DNA from 2 places in the Roseateles sp. GW835-FHT13E02 genome. Region 2 is predicted to be linked to the other one. Evidence: predicted binding sites of a transcription regulator. Region 2 holds the regulator's gene; the other holds the start of a gene.
The links. The regulator FliA, encoded in region 2, starts transcription of late flagellar genes. The targets are predictions, from matches to a motif close to CTAAAGTTTNNNNNNNNNNNGCCGNTA.

Region 1 (7,709 bases), on a different contig from region 2:
GACGACGCCGCAGGCCTGGCCATCGCGGAACGCATGAGCGCCCAGGTGCGCGGCATGAACGTCGCAGTGCGCAATGCCAATGACGGTATCTCGCTGGCGCAGACCGCTGAAGGCGCACTGGGCAAGGTGGCCGATTCGCTGCAGCGTATGCGTGAGTTGGGCGTGCAGGCCCGCAACGCCACCAACACCACCACCGACCTGGACTCGATCGGCAAGGAGTTCGCCGAACTGGGCGCCGAAATCCAGCGGGTGCTGGGTGGCACCACCTTCAATGGCACCGCCATTTTGGGCGCCGGCGCGGGCGCCAAGGTGTTCCAGGTCGGCGCCAACACCACGGCCAATGACGTCGTCACCGTGACCACCACCAATATGGGCGGCAACGCCGACATCACAGCCGTCACAGGCGATGTGATCGACAACACCAAGACCGCCGGCGACCTGAAGACCACGATCGACAACATCGACACGGCCATCAACACGGTCAGCTCCGAGCGCGCCACCTTGGGTGCGGCCCAGAACCGCTTCGACGCCGTGATCTCCAATCTGATGGTCTCGGTGGAAAACCAGAGCGCTTCGCGAAGCCGCATTCTGGACGCCGACTACGCGACGGAAACCGCCAATCTGAGCCGCTCGCAGATCCTGCAGCAGGCGGGCACGGCCATGATCGCGCAAGCCAATCAGATGCCGCAGCAAGTCCTGTCGCTTCTTCGATGACCCCGGGCCAGCCTCGCTGGCCCTGAGTACGCCCGTCGTCACAGAAACGGCGACCCTCACCCCTCCAGCACAAGCCCCTTGACGCTGCCCTCTCGGCGGGGCAGCGTCTTTTTTAAGGGCTGTTTTTCAAAAAAAGGCAAGAAAAAATCTTCAAGGGATTCAAGACATTGCTCGATAACTTTCCCAACGGGCCCGAGGAAACAAGGGACACCGTGGTCCGGTCAGCCGGCCCTGTGCAGACGCCTCATGCGAGGCGCCGCACCAGGCAGGACGCGGACGGTGCAGAACAGGCGGCCCCGGCTGCCTGGATGCTGGCAAAGCCGCTTTGCAAGCGGCCAAGTTATCGACCGTATAGACCGGGTTTCCGGGATGTCTTGAACACCGAAAGGATTGAAAATGCCCTCCATCATCAACACCAATATTGGCTCGTTGAACGCACAACGTAACGCGTCAACCACACAGCTCTCTCTGGCCACCTCCATGCAGCGACTGTCTTCGGGCATGCGCGTCAATTCCTCCAAGGATGACGCCGCTGGCCTGGCGATCGCCGAGCGCATGCAAGCCCAGGTGCGCGGCATGAACGTCGCCGTGCGCAATGCCAACGATGGCATCTCGCTGGCGCAGACCGCTGAAGGGGCCCTGTCCAAAGTGGGTGACTCCCTGCAGCGCATGCGTGAGCTGGCGGTGCAGGCCCGCAATGCCACCAACACCACCACGGACCTGGATTCCATCGGCAAGGAGTTCGCCGAGCTGGGCTCGGAAATCCAGCGCGTGCTGGCCGGCACCACCTTCAACGGCACCGCCATCCTCGGCGCAGGTGCGAAGGCCAATGACTTCCAGATCGGCGCCAACACCACGGTGAACGATATGGTGACGGTGACCACCACCAATCTGACCACCGATACCGACATCACGGCAGTCACCGGTGACGCGATCGACAACACCAAGACCGTGGCCGATCTGAAGACGACCATCGACAACATCGACACGGCCATCAACACGGTCAGCTCGACGCGAGCCACCTTGGGTGCGGCGCAGAACCGATTCGAAGCGGTGATCTCCAACCTGATGGTGTCGGTGGAAAACCAGAGCGCTTCGCGCAGCCGCATCATGGATGCCGACTACGCCTCGGAAACCGCCAATCTCAGCCGCGCGCAGATCCTGCAGCAGGCCGGCACGGCGATGGTCTCGCAGGCCAACCAGATGCCGCAGCAAGTGCTGTCGCTGCTGCGTGGCGGCTGAGCCACCGCTCGGCTGAAGCGCCACCGAAGGCTGGATCGCCGGCCTCGACAACAGACTCTCCGCTCGCTCCGCCACCCTGGCTTGCTCCAGGGCGCGGAGCTTTTTTATGGCCGTGGTTTCACGGCCTTTTCCTGCTTTCGAGGCACGACAGACTGCTCAAGAATTTGGCCATCGGGTTGAAACATGGAAAGCATCACCCGACGTCCGGACCCAAGCCCCCGGCCCCACCAGGCCCAAGCTTGAACAGACCGGGCGAGTTGACAAGCGAAGGCGCCGGCTCGGCCGGCTCCCCACACTTGGATTGACGCGCCGGCCTGGCCGGGAGTTACCGGATTCTGTAGGAGTGCTCAAATGCCGCAAACCATCAACACCAATATTGCCTCGCTGAACGCGCAGCGCAATCTGAACATGTCGCAGGGCTCCCTCGGGGTGTCCATGCAGCGCCTGTCCTCGGGTATGCGAGTCAATTCCGCCAAGGACGATGCGGCAGGCCTGGCGATTGCCGAGCGCATGCATGCCCAGGTCCGAGGCATGAACGTCGCCATCCGCAATGCCAACGACGGCATCTCGCTGGCGCAGACCGCTGAAGGCGCGCTGTCCAAGGTCGGCGACACGCTGCAACGCATGCGTGAGCTGTCGGTGCAGTCCCGCAACGCCACCAACACCACCACCGACCTGGATTCCATCGGCAAGGAATTCGGCGAGCTGGCTCTGGAAATCGGCCGCGTGCTGGCGGGCACCACCTTCAACGGCAAGAAGATCCTGGGCGCCGATGCGGTGATCCCGCAGGAGTTCCAGGTCGGCCCCAACACCGGCGCGGAAGACACCATCACGGTGACCACCTCGGACATGACGGTGGACCCCACCATCACCGCAGTCACCGGTGCCACCATCGGCAATGCCTCGACCACAGCCGATATCAAGGTCATCATCGACAACATCGACATCGCCCTGAACACGGTCAGCAGCCAGCGCGCCACGCTGGGCGCCTCGCAGAACCGTTTCGAGGCCGTGATCTCGAACCTGCAGGTTTCGGTGGAAAACCAAAGCGCCGCACGCAGCCGCATCATGGATGCCGACTACGCGGCAGAAACCTCCAACCTCAGCCGCACCCAGATCCTGCAACAGGCTGGCAATGCCATGGTGGCCCAGGCCAACCAGCTGCCACAGCAGGTGCTGAGTCTGCTGAAGGGTTGATCGAACCCGCCTCGCCGGCCTGGTGCCGACGAGCGCGCGCACGGTTCCTCTCAAGTTTTGAGCACCTTCGGCCGATACCGCCTTTGCGTATCGGCCTTTTTTGTCTCGACCCCGCGATTCGGCGCCGTTTGGACCACAAGACTCGGACGCGGATCCCAACCCAGTCACAGGGAGAACCACCATGGCCGCCATCACCTCCGCAGGCATCGGCACCGGGCGCGATATGGAGACCTTGATCCAGCAGCTGGTTGCCGTTGAGCGCAAGCCCATCAGCGCCTTGAAGACCGCCACCGATGGATTGAAGACGCAGCTGTCCGCCTACGGCAAGGTGCAAAGCGGCCTTTCCGCCCTGCGTGACGCCGCAGCCAAGCTGACCAACCCCGATCTCTGGGGCTCGGGCCTGGGCAGTTCCAGTGACGCGAGCAGCGTCAGCGTGACACCCGGGCCGGGTGCCGCGGCCGGTACCGTGGCCGTGTCGGTCAGCCGCTTGGCGACCGCACAATCGGTGTCCACCAGCTACCAGCCCGCCACCGGCCCGGTCGGCCAAGGCAGCATCACCATCGAGCTCGGCAAATGGAATGCCGACCAGACCAGCTTTGACCCCAAGGCCGGCAGCAGCGCGGTGACCATCGACATCAGCGAGGGTGGCAACACCCTGGCCCAGATCCGCGACAAGATCAACGCCGCAAAGGCCGGCGTCACAGCCTCCATCGTCACCGATCAGGGCGGTTCCCGTCTGGTCATGCGATCCACCGAAACCGGCGCCAGCAATGGCTTTCGCATCGGTGTGATCGATGGCGATGGTCTGCTGGACGGCCAAGGCCTGGACGCGCTGTCGTTCGACCCGCGCACGCCCGACGCCTCCAAGGCAGTCCAGAACCAGGCCGCCGGCAATGCCCTGGCCAAGCTCAACGGGCTGGACATTGAATCGGAAACCAACACACTCAAGGACTCCATCGACGGCCTGACCATCAACTTGCTCAAGCCCACCACCGCCGATGTCAACCTAACCATCTCGGCGGACAAAGAGGCCATCAAGAAAGCCGTCACGGATTTCGCCACCGCCTACAGCAGCCTGGCGGCCCTGGTGAAGGACCAGACCAAGTACGACCAAGCCAACAAGACCGCCGGCACCCTGCAAGGCGAAGGCTCGGTGCTGAGTGTGCAATCGGCCATGCGTGGCGTCAGCGGCGGCACCACCACCCTGGGTGGCAAGTTCAGCCGCCTGGCCGACATCGGCCTGGACCCCGTGGCCGACGGCAGCCTCAAGGTCACCACGACCAAGCTGGACAAATCCATGGCCGATCTGGACAGCCTCAAGCAGCTCTTCATGGCCGTGGACAACGGCAACGCCGAGAACAGCGGCATTGCGCAGCGCATGCGCAAGTTCGCCGACCAGGCCCTGGGCATTGACGGCAGCCTGAGCACGCGACAAAAAGGCCTGCAGGACCGCATCAACGGCAACGCTCTGCAAAGCACCAAACTGGAAGAAAAGGCCACACTGGCCGAGACCCGGCTGCGCGCGCGCTACACCGCACTCGATGTGCAGATGGGCAAGCTCAACAACCTGTCCAGCTATGTCAGCCAGCAAATGGCTTTGCTGAACAAGTAAGGGCCGCGGCCCTTCGACCCTGCACGCGCGCTGCAGCGTCTGATCCCCTCCGAGCAAGCGGTGGTTTCGCAAGAAGCCACCGCTTGCTTGCTTTGTGAAGCATGCAAAAGCACGGCGCCGACCGCCGTCCAGCCGGCACAAATTCGCACTTTCTTCAAGCCCGCGTTTGCAGGCAGATGCGGTGTCTTCCAGCACTCAAGTTCAGCGCCCCGGGGTCGAAAACAATTCAACACGAGCTTCCCCGGAAAGAATCCCACCATGTACGGCAACGCAGCCTCTCCGTTCGCATCCAGGACACAGCGCGCCTCGATGTACCGCAAGGTCGGACTGGAGACCGATGTTCAAAGCGCCAGCCCGCACCGTCTGGTCGCCATGCTGTTCGACGGCATCTTTGCCGCCATGAATCAAGCCCTGGTCGCCATCGAGACCAACAACACCGAGCTGAAGAACAACTCGCTGTGCCGCGCGGTTCGGATTCTGGACGAGGGCCTCAAAGCCACGCTGAATCTGGAAGCCGGCCCGCTGGCCCAGGACCTGGGTGACCTCTACGCCTACCTGTGCATGCGCCTGACCCAGGCCAATCTGCGCAGCGATGCAACCCTGATCGAAGAATGCCAACGCCTGCTCACCCCGGTGCGAGACGCCTGGACCGCCATCGGCCAGTCGCCGGAAGTGCAGCGCGCGGCCTGATCCACCTAACACTTGTTTCTTGCGGAAATTGTGATGAACACCCAACTTCTGAGCTACTACGAAGCCATTGAGCAAGCCAGCGCCGACATGCTGTCCGCCGCACGCACCGGCAACTGGGACGAAGTCGTCAAGCTCGAGGGCGCTTGCGTGCTGCTGATCTCCCAGCTCAAGCATGCCGCTGCCGGTGAAAAACTGGCCCCCGAAGAGAACAAGCTGAAGACACGCATCATGCAGCGCATCCTGCTCAACGACGCCGAGATCCGCCATCTGGCCGAACCCTGGCTGGATGATCTGGACCAGGTGCTGTCCGGCAAGAGCAAGACCTTGCACTGAACACCGGCCCACGGTCTTTCAACGCGCCGCCCGGGAGCCTGCCAGACCCCCCGGGCGAAACCGCCCCTCCCGCATGAGCTCCACTCCGCCCCCCTCCACCTCGCCCGACTCGGCTGCCTCTGCCGACTCGGGCGATTTTCGTATCCAGTCCCCGGTCGAGATTCTCGGTCTGCTGCAGCGCCTGCAGCAGGAGCAGACCCCGCTGATCCTCAGCACACCGGAGGGCCTCAGCCTCTCCACCCGAGTCTGCGAACTCGATGCCGACAAGGGCCGATTGCTGCTGGACCGGCCCGCAGCCGCCAGCCCGCTGCCGAACCTGCTAGGCGCCCAGGAGCTGACAGCCGTGGCCTATCTGGACCAGATCCGCCTGCAGTTCGATCTGGAGGGGCTGATGCTTTTGCAAGCCGGCCCGCAAGCCAGCCAGGATGATCTGCTGCGCGCCAATCTGCCTCAGCAGCTCTACCGCTTCCAGCGCCGCCAGGCCTTTCGCGTGCGCCCGACCAGCCGCACGCCGCAAGCCCATGTCTGCGTGCCCGGCGCCGACGAGGCCAGCCCCATCACCCTCAGCCTGCGCGTGCTGGACCTGAGCCTCGGTGGCCTGGCCCTGCTGCTGCCGCCCGGGCCGGCTGCGCCGGCCACCGGCCAGCTGCTGCAGGCCGTGCGGGTGGAACTGGACCGGCACACCCGCCTGATGGTGGATCTGCGCCTGCAGCATGTGCGCCCGCAAGCCGACGGCAGCCGCCAGCTGGGCTTGACCTTCGAGAACCTCGACCCACTCGCCGAGCGTGATCTGCAACACTATGTGGAACAGGCGCAGAAGATGGCACGCCTGCTGCGCAAGGCCCAGGGCACACCATGAATCACAACAGCCGCCCGAACCTGCACCGCGGCTTCACCCTGCTCGAAGCGGCCGTGGTCATGGCCGTGCTGGCTGTGGTGATGGCCGTTGCCGTGCCCAATTACCGCAGCTTCATCCAGCGCCAGCAGCTGCGCGACGCGGCCAACAGCCTGCTGATGGACCTGCGCAACGCGCGCGAAATGAGCGTGTCCCAGCGCAGCCCGGTGTTCGTGAGCTTTCAGGCCGGGCCAGAGTGGTGCTGGGGCATCAGCCGCGACCACCCCTGCGACTGCGGCCCCACGGTGGCCGGCAGCAGCAAGTCCTTCGATCCAGCCACTGGGCGAGCCACCGCCTGCACACTGACCCGTAGCAAGGGGCGTGACTACCCCGATGTGCGAATGGATTCAGCCGTCGATGCCGAGTTTGAGCCAGCCCTGGGCCAGGCGCCGCGACATGGCGCCACGGCCTTCAGCACCGGCAAGGGCCAAGCCCTGCGCGTAGAACTCAACAGCATGGGGCGGGTGCAGGTGTGCGGGCCGGCAGCCCAGACGGCCTCGCCCTGCTGAAGGCCTTGGGCTTGGAGCGCAACGCGGGAAGCCTTGCGCAAGAAACAGCATCGAGTGCCGCGGGACGGGCGGAGCCTCAGCCCCCCCCTACCCCGTCAGACCTGCATGTTCATGATTTCCGAATAGGCGGACACCAGGCGGTTGCGGACCTGCAAGGTGGCTTGGAAACCGATCTGGGCCTTCTGCATGGCCACCATGGTCTCTTCCAGGCTGACGGTCGGGTTGTCCAGCTGCACCTCGCGCTGCAAGCGTGAGGCCTCGTTCTGCGAGCGGCTCACGCCTTGCATGGCCTGAGCCATGGCGTCGCCAAAACTGGCGCCGCCCATGGCCTTGGCCTTGGACAGCGGCTCGCCATTGATGTTCAGGCCAGCGCGCGCGGTGGCCTGGGCGAAATCAAAAGGTCTGAGCTTCAGTTCCATGACAAGGGACTCCATCCACGCCCCGTGGCCAAGGCGAAGCCAGAGCCGGAGCGATGGAGGGAACTGTAGGCCCGGACGCGCCGTCTGAAGGAGGGAAC
Region 2 (7,709 bases):
GCGCGAGCCTGGTCGACCTGGCCGAGGACGATTCCTGGGCCAAGGGCCAGTGCGAGGCCATGAACCAGACCCTGGAACAGGGCCTGAGCGGCCGCGGTGTGCGCTCGGTCACCGAGATGCTGGGCGGCACGCGCGAGCGCCAACGCGCCCTGCGCGAAGAACGCAGCCGCGCGCGCGATTCGCTGAAGGCGCTGATCCACCAGATGCTGGCCGAGCTGGGCGAACTGGGCCAGCACACCGATCGTTTCCAGAACAGCGTCGGCCGCTATGCCGAGGTGATCGAGAAAGCCGATTCGCTGGAAAGCCTGACCGGCGTGGTGCGCGAGATGGTGGAAGAAAGCCGCAGCGTGCAATCCCTGGTCAAGCAAACCCAGGAACGCCTGACCCTGGAGCACGACCGCGCCAGCAGCCTCAGTGCCAAAGTCGCCGAGCTCGAGGGCGAGTTGCAGCGCCTCTCCAACGAGGTGCAGACCGACCAGCTGACCCAGATCGCCAACCGCCGCGGCCTGCTGGCCGCCTTCGCGGTCGAGCAGGCCAAGGCCGAGCGCGAGACCGGCGACAACGCCCTGATCGCCCTGGCCCTGCTGGACATCGACAATTTCAAGAAGCTCAACGACACCCTGGGCCATGGTGCCGGCGATGTGGCGCTCAAATCCCTGGCGGAGCGGGTGTCACAGCACCTGCGTCCGGGTGACCTGGTGGCGCGCTACGGCGGCGAAGAGTTCGTGCTCATGCTGCCCAGCACGCCGGTGGTGGAAGCGCAGGCGGTGCTGCAGCGCCTGCAGCGCGCCTTGTCGGCCAGCCTCTTCATGCACGAAGGCAAGGATGTGTTCGTCACCTTCTCGGCCGGCGTGACCCTGTACCGGCCGGGCGAAACCCTGGAAGCGGCGCTGGACCGCGCCGATGTGGCGCTTTACGAGGCCAAGCACACCGGCAAGAACCGCGCCTGCGTGGCGCCCTGAGCGTCGCCATCAAAATCCTTCTGGCGTCGTTGGCCCGGCTTGCCGTACTGAGCGTACGGTCTGCACCGGTCCGCCTGGCCAGAACCGCTTCGCTGGCTTTTGCTGGCAACTCTGATGCTCGGAGCGCGCCAAGGCTTCAAAAGCCGAAGGCCAGACGCAAACCGCCCCAATGCCGCCCCTGCACGGTGATGGGCGCTGAGGCCTCCTTCAGCAGCACAAAGCGACCGCCGCCCATATCACGCCGGTAGGTCTGCAGCAGAAACGGCCGCTGGTTGCGCGCCGAAGCCAGGCCGGTGCGGTCATTGAAGATGCGGCGATAGCGGCTGTTGGCGCTGTTCCACACCACATCACCCGGGCGTTGAGGCTGGCAGTACTTCTTGTTGTGGGTGGGCACATAACCGTTGCGATCCACGGCAATGCAGAACACGATCTTCTCGTCGAGCTGCAGCACGGGCTCCTGCACGGCCGGGAAGAGGCGGTCCGTGAGTTCGACAAAATCGGTCAGATGCTGAGCCGGATCGCTGCCAGCCAGAGGCCGATAGCGTTCATCAAAGAGCTGAGCCATGCTGATCTGACGGCGGGCCACGGCCTCCTCCAGCAGGGCGCTGATGCGGGTCGCGGCCTGCTGGGCGGCGGCGATGAAACGGGCATCCTCGACCTCGACGCCGGAGCCGGCAATCTGCTCGATCAGCTCTTCCGAGAGCTTCAAGAATCGATCGCTGCAGGCGGTGGCCACCTGCAGGCTGCCGCGCGCCTGCTGGATGTCGGCCGCCAACTCGTCCGCGCGGGCGCCGAGCGAGGCACTGATTTGCTCGCTCTGGCGGGCGGCATCGGCGATGTGCAGCACATCCTGCTCCACCGCGGCAAAGGCCTGGTGGATGGCGCTTTGCTGGGCCAGGCCGCCGCTGGCGCTGCGCAGCTCGATGCTGAAGCGTTCGATGCGGGCGTCGAGGGCCGACAGCGTGCTCATGATGGCCTTGGACGAACCGTCGACCTTGCCGGCCAGGTCCTTGACCGCATCGGCCACCACGCCAAAGCCCAGGCCGGCTTCGCCAGCGCGCTTGGCTTCGACCGAGGCATTGAACGCAACGAGACGGGTCTGCAGGGCGATCTTGCTGATGTCCGAGGCCGCGTCAGCGACCTCGTGCAGGGTCTGGACGATGCCGCCCACCTCATCGCCAACGCCGGACAAGGCCTGGCGGGCGCGCTGCACGGCCTGACGGCTTTGTTCGCTGGCCCGGCTGATGCCTTGCTGGGCCTGGCGCACCTGGCCCAGCTCGCCCGACAGAGCGGCCATGGCCTGGGCCTGGGCATCGACAACTTTCTGTGTGTCATCCAGCACCCCGCGCACCTCGGCGGCATCGCGGCCGACATGGGAGACCGAACGGGACAGGCTGCCCAGCAGCTGGGTCAGCGCCTGGGTGCTGGGCGCCGCGGCGCCCGCAGCTGATTCGTGGTGCGCGATGGGCACGCTCGATCGGGTGGCGGATTGGCGCTTGGAGCCAAAGAACATGGCGTCTCCTCCCTAAAGTCGCGGCCGGCTCCGAGACCGAGCCTGACCACCCGGAAGGGTAGCAGCAAGAGCTGGGCGCCGCTTGGATCTGAAATTACGGCAGCGGGGCTTACCAGTCGCGGAGCTTGACACGCAGGCGGGCGATGGCCTGGCTGTGCAGCTGGCAGACGCGCGATTCGGTGACCTTGAGCACGACCGCGATTTCCTTGAGGTTCATGTCGTGCTCGTAGTACATGCTCATCATGTACTGTTCGCGCTCGGGCAGGTTCTTGATGGCGGCGACCAGGGCCTCGCGCATGCGATGGTCCTGCAGCTTCAACATGGGGTTGTTGCTGTGGTCGGCCACATGGCGGTCGAGGAAGTCCTCGTCGCCTTCGTCGCCCGACATGTCTTCCAGATAGACCAGCTGGGTGCCGCGCACCTTGCCGAGCAGATCCTGGTACTCGGCCAGGGGGATCTTCATCTCGGCGGCGATCTCGCTTTCGACCGGGGCACGGCCCAGCTCTTGCTCGAGCTTGCGCACGGCGCCTTCGATCTCGCGCTGCTGGCGGCGGGTGCCACGGCTCATCCAGTCGCCGCCGCGCAGCTCGTCAAGCATGGCGCCGCGGATGCGCTGGGTGGCAAAGGTCTCGAACTGCACGCCCTGGCCGACATCGAAGCGCGAGAGCGCGTCGGTCAGGCCGATCAGGCCGACCTGGATCAGGTCGTCGATCTCGATATTGGCGGGCAGCTTGGCGATCATCTGGTGCGCCAGACGTCGCACCAGCGGGCTGTATTGCTTGATCAGCGAGGAGTTATCGAGGCGGCCTTTGGCGGTGTACATCATCAGCTCCTGCGTCAATCAAAGAGTGGCTGCCATGGCCGGGCGCCCTGCACCCATCATGCGCACGGGCGGGCGCAGCGGGCTGGCGTTGACCGAGGCTTCCAGCGCGGCTCCCGGCGGGGCGGCCAGCAGCAGCTCACGGGCCAGATGGCGGATCTCCGGGGAGACCGGCGCCGTCGGCGGTGTCTTGGGGTCCAGGCAGGCCCAGTCGCGCAGCACGGCACCGAGGAAACCATCGGCGCAGGAGCTGATCTGCTGGGCAATGCGATCCGAGAGGCGCAGCTGCGGCGAGCTGGCCAGCAGCAGGCTGTAGACCATCAGGCCGGCGCGGCTGGCCAGCCATTTCATGCCGGCGTAGGCATGGGTGACGCTCATGCTGTCGGTGTCAGCCAGCAGCACCGGGCGCACCTCGCGCAGAGCGACCACACGGGCCAGTTCGGCCGCGCTGGCGTGCAGCAGCACGACATCGGCGAAGGGGGCGGCATCGGTCACGGCTTCCAGGAACTGGGCGGCCGAGCCGTTGGCGTTGATGTAGCGCATGGGCAGGCCACGCGCGGCCAGATAGGACACATCCTTGGACAGGCTTTCCACGCAGGAGGCCAGGTCCACACTCGCCAGCTCCGAAGGCTTGGGCGAGCTCTCGCCGGCATCGACCACCAGGGTGTGCAGGCCCAGCTCGGCGAAGGCCGCGCACAGGCCTTCCAGCAGCACGCCGCCGCCCACCACATGGGGGTTGCTGACGACCGGGATGAAGCGCACCCGCGAGCTGGCGAACAGGCGGCGCAGGCCGTGAGCCTGGTCCTGCGGGGCGTGGGATGAAGCAGAGGTGTGAGCGTCGCGCATGATGAGTGGGGTCTCGTGTGGCTTCAGCATCCGGGCTTAAAACATGCCCATGGCGGCCGGGTGTTGGGAGCCAAGCGCGGGCCCCCCGGCAAAAATCAGGTTCACATCGGCGCTGTCCATGCGCCAGGCGCCGGCGGCGGTGCTGCGCAGGGCGCGCTGCACCAGGGCCTGGCTTGACAGGCGGTGCCAGTCTTCCGGCACGCGCTGGCCGTTGGTCACGCCCAGCACGGTCAGCTTGTGGCGGATCAGGGTGTCCAGGGCCGGGGCCAGCTTGACGGCCTCGTCGATCTTGGACAGCACCAGGCCGTGGCAATCCTTGGCGCCCCAGGCATTGACCACGTCTTCGATGGTCTCGCCCTGCTGGGCGGCGTTGACCACCAGGATCTTGCGCACGCTGGGATGGGCCAGCATCTCGAGCAGCTCGTGGGTGCGGCTGTCGCGCTGGGCCATGCCGGCCGTGTCGATCAGGACCATCTTCTTGGCCGAGAGCAGCTCCAGCAGGTCTTCCAGCGAGGCGCGGTCGTGGGCGGTGTGCACCGGCACGCCGAGGATGCGGCCGTAGGCACGCAGCTGTTCGTGAGCGCCGACCCGGTAGGCGTCCAGCGTGATCAGGCCCAGGTGGGCGGCGCCAAAGCGGGTGGCAAAGGCGGCTGCGATCTTGGCCGTGGTGGTGGTCTTGCCCACGCCGGTGGAGCCGATCAGGGCGAACACGCCGCCCTGCTCTTCCAGCGCCGGGCTGTTTTCATCGGTGTGCAGATTGCGGGACAGCACATTGGCGGCCCACTGGGTTTCATCGGCCGGCTCACCCTTGGCGGCCTGCGCACCCTTGAATTCATTGGGGCAGCCTTCAACCAGCTTGCGCACCAGGGCGGGCGAGAAGCCCAGCTCCAAGAGCTTTTGGGTCAGGCGGGCCTGGATGGGCTGGCGCTGCAGCTTTTCCATGAAAGCCAGGGCGCCGAAGCGCTCTTCGATCAGGCCCTTGACCTGACGCAGCTCGTTCATCATGTCCTGCTGGTCGCGACGGCCGCGGCCGGGCAGATCGGGCAACTCGGCCGTCAGGCTGGTGGCCGGCATGCGGATCTCGTCGCGCAGCACCGGCGGCGAGGGCGGCACCGGCACGGCGCGGCGAGCCGGCTGCGCCGCTTGAGCAGGCGCGGGCTGCGATTCCGGGCGGCGCGGCTGCATGGCTTGCAAGGCGGCCTGAGCGCGCTGCTGGCGTACGGCATTGAGGGAGCTGACGCCGGGATGGTCGGCCGCGACCGCAGGCGCTTCGGCCTGCTGAGCGTAGATGGGATCGGGTGCACCTTCCAGCTCGGCCTGGCGGCGCTTGAGCACGCGCTCGCGCACATAGTCCTGGAAGGACAAGGTGCTCATGGCCAGGGTCTGGACATCGTCAGCCACCTCGCCGCCGAAGCCGCTGGCGGGGTCGTTGTAGCCGAAGCTGGGTTCGCTGCGCTGGCCGGTGCGGGCGGCAAAGCTCTTGGCCGAAGGGTTGACCACGGACGCGCTGGCGGCCGGGCGGCCCGGCTGGGCCTGCAGGCGGCCGGGCGAGGCCACGCGCGGCGCGGTGGCGGCCACGCGCTCGATCTGCGACATGCCTTCCGGCGCCATGGCCAGCACTTCCACGCCTTCCGGGCAGGGCTTGTTGGACAGCACGACGGCATCATCACCAAAGGCCTTGCGGACCAGGGCCATGGCTTCGCGTGATGTGCGGGCGGTGAAGCGTTTCACATTCATGCTGTGCCTCCGATGATGGAACCGATACGGATGGAATGGGTTTCAGGAATTTCGCTGTGGCCCAGCACCTTGAGGCGCGGTGCGGCGCGGCGCAGCAGGCGGGCCATGGGGGCGCGGATCAGATCGGGCACCAGCAGGCAGGCGGGCACGCCGCGGTCTTCCTGGGCTTGTGAGGTTTCGGCGGCGCTGCGGGCCAGGGTGTCGGCAACACCGGGGTCCAGGGCGGCGCCGTTGGGCGAATTCAGGGCTTGCGTGACCAGGCGCTCCAGCTCGGGCTCGAGGGCGATCACGTCCAGCTCCTTCACCGGGCCGTAGATCTGTTGAACGATGGCCGGGGCGATGTGGGTGCGGATGCGGCGGGCCAGCTCGGCCGGATCGCTGATCTGGGCGGCGTTCTCGGCGATGGACTCGACGATGGAGCGCATATCGCGGATGTGCACGCCCTCTTCCAGCAGGAGCTGGAGGACACGTTGCAGATTGGCGATGCCTAGCATTTTGGGAATCACATCTTCGATCAGTTGCGGCGCCTGCTTGGTCAGGTGTTCAACCAGGGCCTGGGTCTCGACTCGGCCCAGCAGCTTGGCCGCGTGAACCTGCATCAAGTGTGAAAGATGGGTGGCCACCACGGTCGAGCAATCAACCACGGTAAATCCGGCCATTTGCGCCATATCTTTCTGGCGGTCGTCGATCCAGACGGCGGGCAGGCCGAAGGCCGGATCGGTGGTCTGGGTGCCGATCAGTTTCTGGGTGGCCTGGCCCGGGTTGATGGCCAGCCACATGCCCGGGAAGGCCTCGGCCTCGCCCACCACGGCGCCGCGCAGGCTCAGGCGGTACTGGCTAGGGCGCAGCTCCAGGTTGTCGCGGATATGCACGGCCGGCGGCAGGAAGCCCACCTCCTGCGCGAACTTGCGCCGTACGCCCTTGATGCGGCTGAGCAGATCACCCTCGCGGCTCTTGTCGACCAGGCTGATCAGGCGGTAGCCCACCTCCAGGCCCAGGGTGTCGACCGGGATGAGGTCGTCCCAGGTCGCTTCGCCATTGGGCTCGGCGGCCGCGGCAGCGTTGTCCTTGGGCTTGATCTCGGCGGCTTTTTGCGCCGCCTGGTCGCGGGTGCGCAGCCACCAGGCCAGGTAGCCCAGGGTGCCGGCGATCAGCAGGAAGACCACATGGGGCATGCCCGGGATCAGGCCCAGCATGCCGATCACACCGGCCGTGATGGCCAGGGACTTGGCCGAACCGAAGACCTGGCGGCCGATCTGGCTGCCGATGTCTTTCTCGGTGCCGACGCGCGACACCACCATGGCCGCGGCCACCGAGATCAGCAGAGCCGGCACCTGGGCCACCAGCGCGTCACCGACGGCCAGCAGGATGTAGGAATCCGCCGCCTGGCTGGCCGACAGACCATGTTGGGCGACGCCGATGATGAAACCACCGACGATGTTGATGGCCAGGATCAGCATGCCGGCCACCGCGTCGCCGCGGACGAACTTGCTGGCACCGTCCATGGAGCCAAAGAAGTCGGCCTCGTCGCCGAGCTCGGCGCGGCGGCGCTTGGCCTCGGCCTCGTTGATCAGTCCGGCATTCAGGTCGGCGTCCACCGCCATCTGCTTGCCGGGCATGGCATCCAGGGAGAAGCGCGCGCCGACTTCAGCGATCCGCTCGGCACCCTTGGTGACCACGATGAAGTTGATCACCACCAGGATGGCGAAGACGATCAGGCCGACCGCGAAGTTGCCGCCGATCAGGAAATGGCCGAAGGCCTCGATCACCTTGCCGGCCGCGCCGGTGCCGGTGTGGCCTTCCATCAGCACCACGCGGGTGGAGGCCACGT

Region 1: the regulator FliA is predicted to act here: its motif matches at 4,960-4,986, upstream of fliS (flagellar export chaperone FliS).

What each region holds. Positions count from the first base shown of each region.
Region 1 covers NZ_JBXAGJ010000028.1:47,427-55,135, reverse strand. Annotated here, with positions in the region: gene AC1Q6P_RS21800 (flagellin N-terminal helical domain-containing protein) at 1-714, shown strand, start outside; gene AC1Q6P_RS21795 (flagellin N-terminal helical domain-containing protein) at 1,111-1,956, shown strand; gene AC1Q6P_RS21790 (flagellin N-terminal helical domain-containing protein) at 2,308-3,153, shown strand; gene fliD (flagellar filament capping protein FliD) at 3,335-4,765, shown strand; gene fliS (flagellar export chaperone FliS) at 5,024-5,455, shown strand; gene AC1Q6P_RS21775 (flagellar protein FliT) at 5,489-5,788, shown strand; gene AC1Q6P_RS21770 (flagellar brake protein) at 5,862-6,647, shown strand; gene AC1Q6P_RS21765 (pilus assembly FimT family protein) at 6,644-7,192, shown strand; gene fliE (flagellar hook-basal body complex protein FliE) at 7,288-7,611, opposite strand.
Region 2 covers NZ_JBXAGJ010000001.1:413,369-421,077, forward strand. Annotated here, with positions in the region: gene AC1Q6P_RS01765 (diguanylate cyclase domain-containing protein) at 1-962, shown strand, start outside; gene AC1Q6P_RS01770 (methyl-accepting chemotaxis protein) at 1,099-2,475, opposite strand; gene AC1Q6P_RS01775 (RNA polymerase sigma factor FliA) at 2,585-3,298, opposite strand; gene AC1Q6P_RS01780 (MinD/ParA family ATP-binding protein) at 3,317-4,141, opposite strand; gene flhF (flagellar biosynthesis GTPase FlhF) at 4,178-5,878, opposite strand; gene flhA (flagellar biosynthesis protein FlhA) at 5,875-7,709, opposite strand, start outside.